4 regions of the Pseudovibrio sp. FO-BEG1 genome follow, and region 2 is predicted to be linked to each of the others. Evidence: predicted binding sites of a transcription regulator. Region 2 holds the regulator's gene; each other region holds the start of a gene.
The links. Region 2 encodes PhoB, which activates phosphate uptake and scavenging genes when phosphate is short. Its sites were predicted from a motif close to TGTCATNNANCTGTCAT; they were not measured.
Positions count from the first base shown of each region.

Region 1: the regulator PhoB is predicted to act here: its motif matches at 1,711-1,727, upstream of PSE_RS01830 (GNAT family N-acyltransferase).
Region 3: the regulator PhoB is predicted to act here: its motif matches at 1,961-1,977, upstream of PSE_RS24520 (esterase-like activity of phytase family protein).
Region 4: the regulator PhoB is predicted to act here: its motif matches at 1,368-1,384, upstream of PSE_RS05655 (transcription termination/antitermination protein NusG).

Region 1 covers NC_016642.1:377,726-381,140, forward strand. The annotation lists gene PSE_RS01830 (GNAT family N-acyltransferase) at 640-1,581, opposite strand; gene PSE_RS01835 (PAS domain-containing hybrid sensor histidine kinase/response regulator) at 1,843-3,415, opposite strand, start outside.
Region 2 covers NC_016642.1:1,790,091-1,793,505, reverse strand. The annotation lists gene PSE_RS08220 (GcrA family cell cycle regulator) at 1-272, shown strand, start outside; gene PSE_RS08215 (GNAT family N-acetyltransferase) at 370-840, opposite strand; gene phoB (phosphate regulon transcriptional regulator PhoB) at 918-1,613, opposite strand; gene phoU (phosphate signaling complex protein PhoU) at 1,834-2,538, opposite strand; gene pstB (phosphate ABC transporter ATP-binding protein PstB) at 2,574-3,377, opposite strand.
Region 3 covers NC_016642.1:5,439,521-5,442,935, reverse strand. The annotation lists gene PSE_RS24520 (esterase-like activity of phytase family protein) at 1-1,881, opposite strand, end outside; gene PSE_RS24515 (YafY family protein) at 2,004-2,753, opposite strand; gene PSE_RS26815 (hypothetical protein) at 2,823-3,155, shown strand; gene PSE_RS24505 (DNA alkylation repair protein) at 3,148-3,415, shown strand, end outside.
Region 4 covers NC_016642.1:1,208,840-1,212,254, reverse strand. The annotation lists gene PSE_RS05660 (sugar transferase) at 200-829, opposite strand; gene PSE_RS05655 (transcription termination/antitermination protein NusG) at 1,579-2,118, shown strand; gene PSE_RS05650 (hypothetical protein) at 2,120-3,115, shown strand; gene PSE_RS05645 (glycosyltransferase family 1 protein) at 3,102-3,415, shown strand, end outside.

The DNA.
Region 1 (3,415 bases), 1.4 Mb from region 2:
TGCTAATGTCTGCTGCTTCGCCTTTTGGCTCGGCTTCTTCGCAGGCCGCTTGGTGGCGGTGTTTTGTGTTTGTCGTGGCCTCAGCGTCGCAGGTTTTCTGCTCGGTGCTGAGGGAGATTGTGGTGTAGGACGTGGTCGCGGGGACGCCTGTTTGTTCGTAGCCGCAACCCTGTTTGGACGGCGGATGTAATCCTCGTCGTCTTCAGGCCGCAGTGCTACGCCTTGCAAACGAGGACGCTGTGATTGTGGGGGACGTTTAGGCTGACCGGCACCGGGTTGCTGAGGTGGTCTGCCGGAAGGGCGTTGCCCGGGGCGCACAGGCCTCCGTTTTCTGCCATTTCCATTTTGGCCAGTCGCCATAACTCCAAATCACCCCGATACTAATCACTTATCTCAGGCGATGGCGATCAGATAAGACCGAGCATGCCTGAACAAACACAGGCCACAGACTGCTTGGGAGGGAGACTGTAACCTGGATACAAAACACGAACGATTTTAGGGAAACAGGCTTAATTCTGCGTTAAACCATTCACGCGAATTGCGAGGATCAGTGACCAAAACTGCAGAGCGTATATCGATATTGACGCAAACAATAAGGGCGGAAACCCGCCCTTCATTGAATGGGACGCTTTTGAGAACCTAGCTGGAATAACGACTAGCATCCTCGCCATAGTAATTCACGTAACGCGAGTTCAGCTTGGAAACCGGCATAATAATCAGCACATCAGTCGTGCCAAACTGGTGGTCAATCACAGCACCATCACCGATAAAGGCACCAAGGCGCAGATAACCCTTGATGAGCGGCGGTAATGAACGCAGCGCAGCTCGTTGATCTACCTGATCTTTAGGAATGCGGTTCATGTCCACATACTGGTCAGGAAGTGCTGAAACTCGCCACTCTTCTGGAGCTCCGGCAAAATGATGCAGGAAGGAAAGCTGTTCTGCAAGCAGATCAGGATCGGTGCCCTCAATCGAAGCACAACCAATCATCACATCTACATTATGCATCAACACATAAGACCAGATGCCATGCCATAGCAGTTCAACGGTCTTCTTGGTGCGATAAGGCTTCAGAACACAGGAGCGACCAAGCTCCATGAAATTCAGGTCGCTGTGACGATCCAAGATGCCCTGAATATCAAACTCGCCAGCCGTATAGAAACCGCCGTTCAACTCAGCCAGTTCCTGACGGAGAAGGCGATATGTGCCAACAATCTGGGGCTTCAGTTTGGAGAACGGTTTATTACGAACCTGACTGTTGTGATCCACTACCAGCAAATGATCGCAGATCTCGTCGTAACTGTCGCGATCAAGGCGGCTCAGCTGTGTTTGAGCATCTGCAATCGCAGACATCTCTTCGTAAAACACTTCGTAGCGCAAACGCTGAGACATCTTGAGTTCTTTAGCGCCATTGGAAAGGCGAACTTCAAGCGGTCCAATCTTACCGAGGCTTTGTCCTGCCTCCGGCATTTTTCCCAGCATTGCCTGTGGGATCCACCGCGGCGCAGGTCGCCCTGCAAGCTTGTTCGGTGTGATTTTTCTTAGGACTTTCATCGGGGAAAGATGTCCAGATCCAGCCATACTATAAATATCTCATATTGCTTAGGTGTTTAAAAAACATTGCAATAATGAGAACGCCTTTCTGAATTTGCACCAATCGAGTAACCCATGTCAATTTTGGGTAGTCAATCTCTGATATAAGCTCGTTTTAGGACAGTTGAGTGACATAACACCAACATTTATCCGCTTAAGCGTGCCCATATCTGCTAAACCATGCTGTCACCACAGTTAACCTGAGTATAACAACCGCCTCTTGATATTGAACAGGCTAAATATACCAAGTTACCCCTTAGCATACCGCTTTAGCACAGCTTCGAGATCCTGCTTTTTTAGGGGTTTGCTCAAAAATCCATCTGCACCAGCTTTTAGGGCCTCTTCTTTTGCCTCCGGCATAACATCTGCTGAAACAACATAAATTGGAACCTGATCCGCAGAACTATCCTCTCTGCCTCTAATTTGGGAAATCGCTTCCAGTCCATCAAGGCCTGGCATGTGCAGATCCATCAGAACCACATCAAATGTTCCGGTTGTGCTGAGAGTGACAGCCCTATGCCCATCTTCAGCGAGCTCCGCGTGGTGCCCCAGTTTGCTTAGTAGCGCCTTGACCAGCATCCAGTTGATCGGATTGTCTTCTGCCACAAGAACATTGAGATGAGGCACGCGCTCTTGCGGTTCTGTCGTCTGCTTGATCTCCTCTGGAAGCGCACTGCTTTGCTCATCCGTTTCTTCAACTTCGAGACCAAGCGCAATGACGCGCAACAAAGATGCGCGGCGTACAGGACGTGTCAGGTAGCCAGAAAACTCGCCAGTTTTGATATCGGCAATGCGAGCTCGTTCCTGAGGTTTGATGAACACGATGATCTCAGGAGCATGAGTAGAATGCTGCTGGTAGAAGTCGCGAATACGCTCAACATACTCTTCGCCAACCAACAGGCGATCAAGCTGTGCTCTAAGCAGATTTGCTTCTAAATCTTCTGGATCAAGCACTCGGGTATGAACAAAACCGTTGCTGATCAGAGTTCTCTGAACCAGATCAACTTCAATATGATTACTGGTCAGGATTGCAATGTGCTCTGAATGTTCTTCAATAGCCTCATCGACAATCTGATCGAGTGGCATTTCAAGAAGGAACGTCGAACCACATCCGAGCTGACTTTGAACAGTCAGCGAGCTGCCCATCAACTCTGCAAGTCTCTTGGAAATCGCCAGTCCCAATCCGGCACCATCAAACTTGCGGTCGCGTCCATATTCACCTTGTTCAAACTCCCGGAAGATGCGCGCTGCAGTCACGTCATCCATTCCAGGGCCAGTGTCTTTTACTGCAAACTCCAAAATATGATTGCCAGCGGAATCCTGCGACACCTGCAAGACCAGTGAAACACCGCCCTGCTCCGTGAACTTGATTGCGTTGCCGACCAGATTGTAGAGCACCTGCTGAAGCCGTGCTGGATCGCTCTGGATCGTCTCCGGGACTTCCGGTGCGATGTAAGAACCGATCTGAAGCCCTTTGGCATGAGCCTTGGGAGACAACAGTTCCACCACACGCTCGATCAACGGCGTCAGTTCTATCGTTCCGGTCTCCAATTCCAGTTTTCCGGCCTCGATCTTTGAGTAATCAAGGACCTCATCAATCAGCATCAGAAGCGTTGAGCCAGATGTTCTGATAGCGTTGATGTAGTTCTGCTGCTCGGCAGTTGTTGAAGTGTCGTCAAGCAAATCGGCCATGCCCAGCACGCCATTGAGCGGCGTTCGGATTTCATGACTAACCATTGCGAGAAACCGAGATTTAGCTTCACTGGCATTTGCGGCATGGTCCCGGTCTGCACGTAGCTTTTGCTCTGCGTGTCGCCGGTCT
Region 2 (3,415 bases):
CAGGCGCCAACGCTCTTAAAGTTGAGCCAATTGAAACGATCGAGACCGAAATCGCTCCCGTCCCAGTCGCAGAAATCTTTATTCCGGTTTCCGAACGCGCATCCATCCTGACATTGAACGAACGCACCTGTAAGTGGCCAATTGGCGATCCGGGTTCTGAAGACTTCTACTTCTGCGGTCGTCAGTCAGATGCAGGCACACCGTATTGCGCGCATCACCGCAGCATTGCCTATCAGCCAGTCAGCGACCGCCGCAACCGCCGCGCCAGCTAAAACAGACTGAAAGCAAGCGCTATGAGCCGGGTCCAGTGCCCGGCTTTTTGCTGTCTGGATGCCTGTTTTGTAACGACTATCCGCCTGTGACTGTGACCTAGTGTTTGTGAGCGCTGAAAGTCTGGCGGGTGACATTGCCCCAGTACGGGTCGTTGTAGCTGTCTTCCTGATAGTGGCCTGAGGTGTAGTCGTTCACCACAGCGCGCCAGAAGGCGGTGGCGTGGTCCGCGCCTTCAATCTGCTTGATCTGCCAGTTGCCGGGCATCTGATCAAACAGCGCGCCGGCAAACTGCAAGCCCAGCTTGTGTCGGCGATAATAGGGGACGACGTAGAACTCACAGACTTCGAACCCCTCCTGCTCATCCTGTTTGATGGCGGCCAGTCCTGCCGGGAGGTCGTCGCTGTACACCAGATAGCCGATGATGTTGCCTTCCAGCAGCGTGTCCTTAGCGAACAGACCGTTGGCGTCAGGCTGTTTGTGTGTGAGAGGCGAGAACTCTGCCTCGTAAGCCTGGCAGAGATTGTCGTAGATATGAGCGGTTGCTCTATCAACCGTCTTGATTTTCATTTGTTTTCCGCATTGTTTTTAGTCTGCATCTCCGGATCAGAGATGCAGTTTCACAATGCGCATATAGCAGAAATCGATTACCCGACAGCAAACTGGTCGTTGAACGCGTATCCGGCGCCGCGGACGGTGCGGATTGGGTCTTTCATGCGGCCTTTATTAATGGCTTTACGCAGGCGGCCCACATGGACATCCACGGTGCGCTCATCCACATAGACATCATGTCCCCACACGCCGTCGAGCAGTTGCTCGCGGGAGTAGACGCGGCCCGGTGCGCTCATGAGGAACTCCAGCAGGCGGAATTCGGTTGGGCCGAGGTGGATTTCGCGGCCAGTTCTGCGGACGCGGTGGGTTTCGCGGTCCAGCTCAATATCACCGGACTTGAGCATGGTGGAGACAACTTCCGGCAATGCACGGCGGAAGATCGCTCGCACGCGGGCCATAAGCTCCGGAATGGAGAAAGGTTTGACGACGTAATCATCGGCTCCGGTTGCCAAACCGCGGATGCGTTCAGACTCTTCACCACGCGCTGTGAGCATGATGATTGGCATTCGTTCGGTTTCTGAACGTGCCCGCAGACGGCGGCAAAGCTCGATACCGGAGAGGCCGGGCAGCATCCAGTCCAGCAAGAGCAGGTCCGGCTGGCTTTCTTGCAGCAGGAGTTCCGCCTCATCTCCTCTTGCGCATACGTCGACATTGTAGCCTTCCGCTTCGAGATTGTATCTCAGCAGCAGGCTTAAAGGTTCTTCGTCTTCTACAATCAGTATCTTAGGCATACCCTAGTGCTCTCTTTGCACCTTCTGTTGTAAAGCAGTTTACCGCCATCACTGTGCATGTAAACCACTTTAACCTTTTGTAGTTGCGTCTTTTCTTATCAGAAACACGAAGTCGCCCTCTGATTTGACACATGAAGTGCCGCGTAATGAACCCGACACTCCAAACCTTGTTCAACGTGGTCGCCTTCCGGGCTTGCAGCTTCCCGGAGAGCGGCACGTCTCAGACAGCGCTGCTGTCTGCCAGTTCGTCCGTTTTTGGACGATCAGCCGGAAGCTGATTTCCGGAGATCATGTAGTAGATGTTCTCGGCAATGTTGGTCGCATGGTCACCGATGCGCTCGATGTTCTTTGCACAGAACAGCAGGTGGGCACACATGGTGATGGAGCGTGGATCTTCCATCATGTAGGTGAGCAGCTGACGGAACAGACTGGTGTACAGCGCATCTACCTCATCATCGCGCAAATGTACGCGCTGAACGACTTCCAGATCGCCGGAAGTATAGGCATCGAGAACGGCTTTGAGCTGTTCCAACGCCAGATCGGACATATGCTCCACGCCGACAGCAAGCTGCTTGTTGTTGAACTCACTCTCAATTGCGAGCGTCCGCTTTGCAATGTTCTTGGCCATGTCGCCAACGCGCTCCAGATCGTTGGAGATGCGCATGGCGGCGATGATGTCGCGCAGGTCGCTTGCCATCGGCTGGCGGCGTGCGATCACGGAGATGCACAGCTCTTCCAGCTCAGCCTGCATGTTGTCGAGGCGTCTGTCCGCCGCAATGGTGCGGGTTGCCAGCTCGCGATCCTGTCTCAGCAGTGCGCTGACGGCATCATGTACCAGCGTTTCTGCGAGGCCGCCCATTTCGACGACACGTCCGGCCAGCTCTTTCAGTTCTTCATTGAAGGACGAGACGATATGATCTTTCATCGGATGATCTCCTTAGACCTCCTTGCCTATTATTTTTAACCGAAACGGCCAGTGATGTAATCCTGCGTGCGCTGGTCTTTGGGGTTGGTGAAGATGTCGTTGGTCAGCCCCTCTTCCACCAGTGTCCCTAAGTGGAAGAATGCAGTGCGCTGCGAAACACGCGCCGCCTGCTGCATGGAGTGGGTTACGATGACGATGGTGTAGTTCTGGCGCAACTCATCGATCAGCTCTTCCACTTTAGCGGTGGCGATCGGGTCAAGCGCAGAACATGGCTCATCCATCAGGATCACTTCCGGAGACACTGCGATTGCGCGCGCGATGCACAGACGCTGCTGCTGACCACCGGAGAGGCCGGTTCCCGGCTCATCCAGACGATCTTTCACTTCCTCAAACAGACCGGCGCGCTGCAGGGAGCTGGCAACGATCTCTTCCAGATCGGCCTTGTTTTGCGCCAGACCGTGAATGCGTGGGCCGTAAGCCACGTTCTCGAAGATAGATTTCGGGAACGGGTTTGGCTTCTGGAACACCATGCCAACACGGGCCCGCAGTTCCACCACATCAATGCGTGGGTCGTAGACATCATCGTTGTCGAGAAGGATGTCACCTTCCACGCGGCAGATGTCGATGGTGTCGTTCATGCGGTTGAGGCAGCGCAGGAAGGTGGACTTGCCGCAACCGGATGGGCCGATCAGCGCGGTCACCTGATTTTTGCGCACATCCAGATCCACGCCATGCAGGGCCTGCTTGTCACCGTAAAACACTTTTACATCACGGCCACGCATTTTGAGCGTTTCGCCTTCAGCTGATACGGCTGGAGGGGTGCTTATTGTTGTATCCATTGCACTCTCGGTGTCTGTGGTCATTTCCAATGCCATGA
Region 3 (3,415 bases), 1.8 Mb from region 2:
GACCCAGCCACCGGCAGAACTGCGCGGTGCATCCAGCGGGTAGTGGACGAAGCCCCAGCTTTCATTGGCAGGGTTGTAGATGCCGATTTTGGTCATGCCCTTTGGATCGTCGTTCCATTCGCGCTGAACTGCGACAGCTACGAGGGTTCTGCCGTTCATTTCAAACTCGGCCACGCCTTCTAGAGAGAAGCGCTTTGCCTGTGCGACGAGGCTTGCTGGCAGCTTGATTTCTTTCTGGATCTCACCATTGGCAGAGGCCTGAAGCAGGAAGTGCTCCATTTCCTTCTTTGCGTTGCCTTCAGATGCCAACCAGAAACCACCGTCTTTGCGCAGGGCGATGCCTTCCAGATCGTACTTTTTCGCGGTGCCGCCTGTCAGGTCCATGTGGCCTGTGATTTCAACCGGCTGCTTGGAAACGTCCAGCGTGAAGATGCGGGCTTTGTCGTAGAAGCTGTCAGAGACGGCATAGAGTTTGTTGGCGTCGTCTTTGTCTGCCACCATGCCGGAGATTGCGCCCCAGCCGATTGGTGCGTTGGTTTCCGGATCGATGTTGGAGACCAGCTGCGGGTACTCAGCAGATGTTGCACCAAACTCGTAGAGGCCAACGTGGGCGCGGACCTTGTCTTCTGCATTGTCCTTCTCGTTGGCGACAACGAAGAGGTTGCGGGATGGGATCGCCAGCAGGCCTTCCGGGCCGATGTGGGTTGGCAGGAACTGGACGAACTCAGGCTCAGCGCCTGTATCGCGATAGACAGCGACGAAGTTTCCGCGCTCGGAGTTTACGAAGATCAGAGTCTCGCCACCGAACTTACCAACAGTTACGCCCTCAGGCTCAGTGCCCTTCTTGTGCGCGCGCTTGGCAGGGTAATGCCCGCGGGACATAGCCAGATGTTCCATCTGGTTGCCGCTGTCAAACTCGATGGTGCCATCCTTGTTCCAGATGGTGAAGCCGCGAGAGCCGCCTTTGTAATCCCCTTCGTTAGCTGTCACAAAGCGATTGTCATCAATCCACGCCACAGCATCCGGTTCACGAGGAACATCCACCTTCGAACCCGACGCATCAGAGAGACGCGCCTTCTTAACCGGCACGTTTTCAACGGTTGCTGTACCCGCAGAGAAGTGGTTGATTATCTTACCGGAATTCAGATCCACGATAGCGAGGTGGTTGTTTTCCTGAAGAGTTACAACAGCTTCGCCCTTGCTGTTGATGGCGACATATTCTGGCTCCGGATCATCGCCACCTTCTGCCGCAAGACCTGTCATTTCCACGATACGAACAGCATCGCAGTTTGTTGGCATGCCGTTTTCGTCTAGGTCGAAGATAGTTAGAAAACCTGCTGGCAGCTGAGGTAAAGCGCCGTCGTTCAGGTCTTCGTCACGTTCGTTTTCAATAGCGATTGCGAGGAACTTGCCGTCTTTGGAAATAGCTACAGAGTCAGGCTGGCCTTTGACATCGCACTTTGCGGAGATCTGTTTGGTCGCCAAATCGATGATAGCGAGGTAACCGGAAGGCTTGGTGTAGCTTTCGGAGGTGTTCACGCCTGCAAGCGCATACTTGCCTGAAATCGCTACAGAAGTTGGTTCACCGCCGAGAGCTGTACGCTCTGCTGGAACTGGCTGCGCGGCGTTGGAAGCATCGAGGAAGACGATCTCATTCTGAGGGCCATCGGTGAAGGCAAGGGTCATGCCGTCTTCGGAAGCGGCGATGATTTCCGCCACGGTTTCAGACTTGCGGTCTACGCCTTCAGCCAGTGTTTCGTAAACCGGCATGGTCGCGATGCGTTTAAAGAATTTTGCTTCAGATGCTGTTGCAGCGGAAAGGCCTGCTGCCAACATGGCAACCGAAATGCCGCCCATAAGTGAAGTGCGAAGAACGCGCATGAAAATCCCCTGTCAGAAGAGTTTTGCGGTTAAGTGCTTTCTGGTTAGGGGCCCCGCATGGCAGGCCTATGAATGTTTGTTGAAGCTTTGATGACGTCGCGTGAAACCCAGAGAAACTGCACTTACGGGGTTGTTGGTTCTATGCCGTCGATGGCGTCTATGAAGGGTTGTTTGGGTTTTAGGGGGAAGCTTTTTTCGAGCATTTGGGCGGATTTTATGCGGTCGAGGCGGAAGGTACGGACGGCGTCGCGCAGGTGGTCCCAGGCCATGATGTACCAGACCGGATAGCTCAGGAAGAGGTAGTGCGGTTCGATGGTACGCTGGGAGAGATTGCCGTTTTGATCGCTGTACTCGATCTGGATGCATTTGCTCATCAAAAAGGCTTCGTTGATCGGGCTCATGGCCTCGCTGTCGATTTCCTCAAAGGATCCGTAGACATAGACTGAAGCCGTTCCCCCAATCCAGATGCGAGACTTCAGGGTGTCGACACGTGAGCGAAGTTCTGGAGAGAAAGAGGCGATTAGTTTTCGGCGGATTGGTTTGAGGTTGGCCAGCAGGAGAGGGGAGTGCATGCTCTCAGCGATGGCGAGGCAGATGAGCAGATCGATGGCCTCTTTATACTCCAGCTTGAGACGACCAACTCCCCAACGGGATTGCAGGCGAATGCCGCCGCCGCGGCCTTTGTCCGCTTCGATTGGCAGGCCGCGTTCGCGGAGTAACTCCAGATCCCGGAACAGGGTTCTTTGAGAAATACCGAGTTCTTTCGCTAGATCATGGGTTGTCGGGCACTCGCCGGACTTCAGCAGCGTCTCGATTTGTTCAAGTCGATCTAGGCGCTCCAGCGCGGTTGCTCTGGTTCTCTCTGTGGTCATGAAAGAAATGTGTCATTAAATGGCATATTTGTCCATACAAACGGGTCATCGAGACTTTTAAGGATAATAATGATGACCAACCAAGTGATTGAGTTTGCTCCTTTTCATCTTGCTGCTGATAAGACGGAAGCGGATCTTATCGCTGCGTCTGAGCGGTTTCAGAGTGAATTTTTGGATGGGCATAAGGGCTTTGTGCGTCGTTCACTGGTGAAGCATGAGGATGGTGCCTATGCTGATATTGTGGTTTGGGCGGACAGCAGCGCGAGTGAGCGGGCATTTGCTGCGGCTGGTCAGCACGAAGCCGGGCAGGCGTATTTTTCAATGATCGATATGAGCCGCGAGCATCAGCCACGTAAAGCGGGTGCAATGGAGTTTTTTAGCGTGGTGGGGACTTATGGCTGAGCCATTTAAAGAGGTTTTCAATCAAGCCTCTATTCAACGTGTGGCCTCTGCTTTGGCGAGGGTTCATCCTGCGTTTGACAGTGCTGGTTTTATGGTTGAAGCGCTGGAGGGATTGAGTGACCTGGAGCTGAAGGAGCGCTCACTTCATTTGGCACGTTGTCTGCGTCGTTATCTGCCGGAAGATTACAGCGATGCGCTCTGGATCATGATGGCGACGCTTTCTGCCCCGCTGGCTATGGATGACGAGCCTGTCTGGGAGC
Region 4 (3,415 bases), 580 kb from region 2:
GACAAGCAGTCCTGCATGCCGCAATAAAAACAGCAGGTTCTGGAGAACAATGCTTTCGCAGCTTCTCAGAACTTAGGCTTTCCATGCAGCACCAGACGGCGCCGACAAAACCTTACGCAAACGACTGAGGATACTCATTCGAGGTGGGAACACGGCGCGTGCGCCGCGGGCCTTCTCATTGGTTCTGCAGTTTAATGAGTTATTCAAACTGCTCTGTGACGATCTCATCTCCGCGGAACTCAGGCATAGTTGCATGGCCTACTGCGTTGATGCCTTCACGCCTGAAAACGATTATGAACGTAAGAAAGATGATCTTAAGGTCCAGCCAGAAGCTCTTGTTCTCGACATACCAGACATCAAGCTCAAAACGAGATTCCCAGTCGAGGCTGTTTCTGCCATTGACCTGGGCCCAACCAGTTATGCCTGGCTTCACCAAATGTCGACGCAACTGACGTTCTGAGTAGAGCTCTAAGAAGCTTGCAAGCTGAGGGCGTGGTCCTACAATCGACATGTCGCCCTTCAAAACATTAATGAAGCCAGGCAGTTCATCGATGCTCCAAACACGGAGAAACTTGCCAAAGCGTGTTAAACGCTCAGCGTCTGGTAGCAACGCGCCATGCTCATCGCACTCGTCTGTCATGCTTCTCAGCTTGTAAATCTGGAAATTTCTACCAGCCTGCCCCGTTCGTGTTTGCTTGAATATTATTGGTCTTCCGAGTTTAACTCCCACAAGCAGTGCGGTAATCGCCAGAATTGGCAGAGTGATAGTTAGGACTGCCAGGCTGAACATAATATCGAAAGCCCGGGTCATGTAGTCTTGGTACTTCATTTAACAACCCCTCAGAATAATTGAAGGAAATGCGTAGTATTCGCCGCATTTGCCTCCTCAAAGGAGCCGCCCTGATACAAATTGCTTTTTATGTACTCGCTGTTTGCTGAGAATCACTCTTTCGAAAATCAGGAATAAAACAAGAGCATGAAACAAATCGCTCTCTCTTAGCTGTGAGTTGGAACAAATTGCTAGAATAAACCCACCCAACCTGCAGTAGTCGCAAATACACCCCCGAATCACATCACCACTGACGCTCAGATCTACTAGAGCAGAGAAAAAGCACGGCTACGCCATAAATCATGATTGGCATCATTGCTTGTTTTTACTGGAATTTTAATGAGTTCAAGCTTGTATACTTGAAGGTTTGACTGAACAACTGGAACGGAAATGATAGGGTCAAACTAGTAGATTTCTACTTATTCCCTTTATTCCCACCCATATTTCAGTTTATCATTTTAGATACAGTGATTTTTCAACGATTGTCTTGGCATTTATTTTCAGATTACGTTTCTAATCGACTCACCATGCAATTGTGAAAACCCTTGCATGACAATAGTTTATCAGCAAATCACCTAATCAACGCCACACAACATTTGAGTGGTGGTGCGGTAGCCGTTGCTTTTCAGGCTCCAAAATGAAGCTTCCATCAGTTGATGGACACCTACTTATGGTTCCTTCAACTCAACTGATCGACCGACTTCAATGCACCAATTTGCCGAACATCCCTAGTCACTCTTGAGGTAGACATGATTGCTACTGTCGAAAATGATCCCAATCATTGGTTTCTTGTTCAGCTGAAACCCAACGGATTTGACATGGCGCTGCGCAATTTACTTAGGCAAGGTATCGGCTGCTTTATGCCCCTTCAACCGGGTGGAGCTTCGCAGCCTTCCAGAGGCAAAACTGCGCGTCTACGGCCTCTTTTTTCCGGTTACCTGTTCGTCAACTTTGATCCACTCAGTGGCAAATGGCAGTCGGTAAACAACACCAAAGGCGTGACGCGACTGGTCGGGTTCGGGAATGGGCTACCTTCGCCAATTCCTGCAGCACTTATCGAGGGGTTGCAGGCTCGTTGCGACAGCAAAGGCGAGCTGTTGCCGATTGATGATCTGGTCGTCGGAGAGAAGGTTCGTATCGTTGCCGGACCATTTGCAAACTATATCGTTGAAGTAGAAAAACTGCCGGACACAACACGCGTTGGTGTCTTGTTTGATATGCTTGGCAGAACGGCACGCGCCACAGTTCCTGTAAGGGACCTAATCCGTTGCGGGAGTAGAGCTGCCTGAGATGGCATCCCTTCTAGATTTTCACTGCGTTTCAGATAGCCGCTGGCAAGCCTTGTTGGCATTGCGGCAGATCTATCCAACCTACTCGCCAAAACGTAGAGCTTTGTGGTTGTTGAACGCACTTAACCAGATCAGCCTGCGGTTGCGTCCAGTAGGATTTAAGCTTCTTACAGATTTTGAGCTCAACCTGCTTCCAACCTTGAAAAAGAGCCAGACACGAGCATTTCTTCTACACAAGATGTTTCAGAATGAGCGTGTTTATATCTTTGATTTTGAACCCGAAGACCGAATGATTTCAGTTACTAAGCTGGCGCGAAGTAAGCGGTCGTCTCAAGGATTGGAGCGAGAGGCAAAACATCTAAGCGATATTGCCGAGAACACAGCCCTTTCGGTACCTGAAGTCCTCAAATTTTCCAGATGGGATGAGGGTGCCCTCCTTCAAGTAAGCGCAGCTCCAAAAGACTTTCAGATTTATGACAAGACCTTCCCTGTTCCGCAGAACGTGCTAGTGGCCATCAAAAAGCTAGAAACACTATCCGAGTTACCCGCAAAGGAGTTGTCTTTTTGGCAGCGAATGTTTGGCCGGATCACAGAACCATCCCTCAAGGCCCTGGCTGATAACGTTTCTCCTGAGCAGCGATTTGCAGTTGGAGCAGCACATGGAGATCTGGGATCTGAAAACATCTTCACACGCGGCCCTTCCAAAAATCTTGAAGATTTTCTGGTGATCGACTGGGAAGCCTATGACAGCAAAGCCCCAGAACTGACGGATCAGGTTGGATTATGGCTCGGTCAACGGCATCGCAGTTTCAAGTCAATGAAGAAGCTAAACAGAGCTGCACTAGCTCATGCATTTCTAGAGGATTTTAAAGAAAAGAGCGGTGGCATCGAGGCTGCCCTATTAGCCCTCACATACCTCGCTTACAACGGAATCGATTTGGCACAGTCCTTAATTGGAGATACCGGAGCACTGAAGCAAACACATGATCCTGCTTGATAATATCATCTTCGAACTTCAGCGTTTTGGTGGCATTTCTAAGTACTGGGCGAAAACCATCGAGCGTGTTGATGCCTCAGATCTCAACATCTCCTTTCTTGAGAGTGAGAGAGCCTCCCAAAACTTCTTCCGCTCAGGTCTGCGATTGACCCATCCGCAGCAGGCTGAAGATGGCGGACCAACAAAGCGTCGATTGACCCGTTCAAAACAACACTGCGATATCTTCCATTCAAGCTATTACCGCACCTCCCGAAACGCGCGGGCTAATGTTGTTACAATCCATGATTTCATGAATGAGAA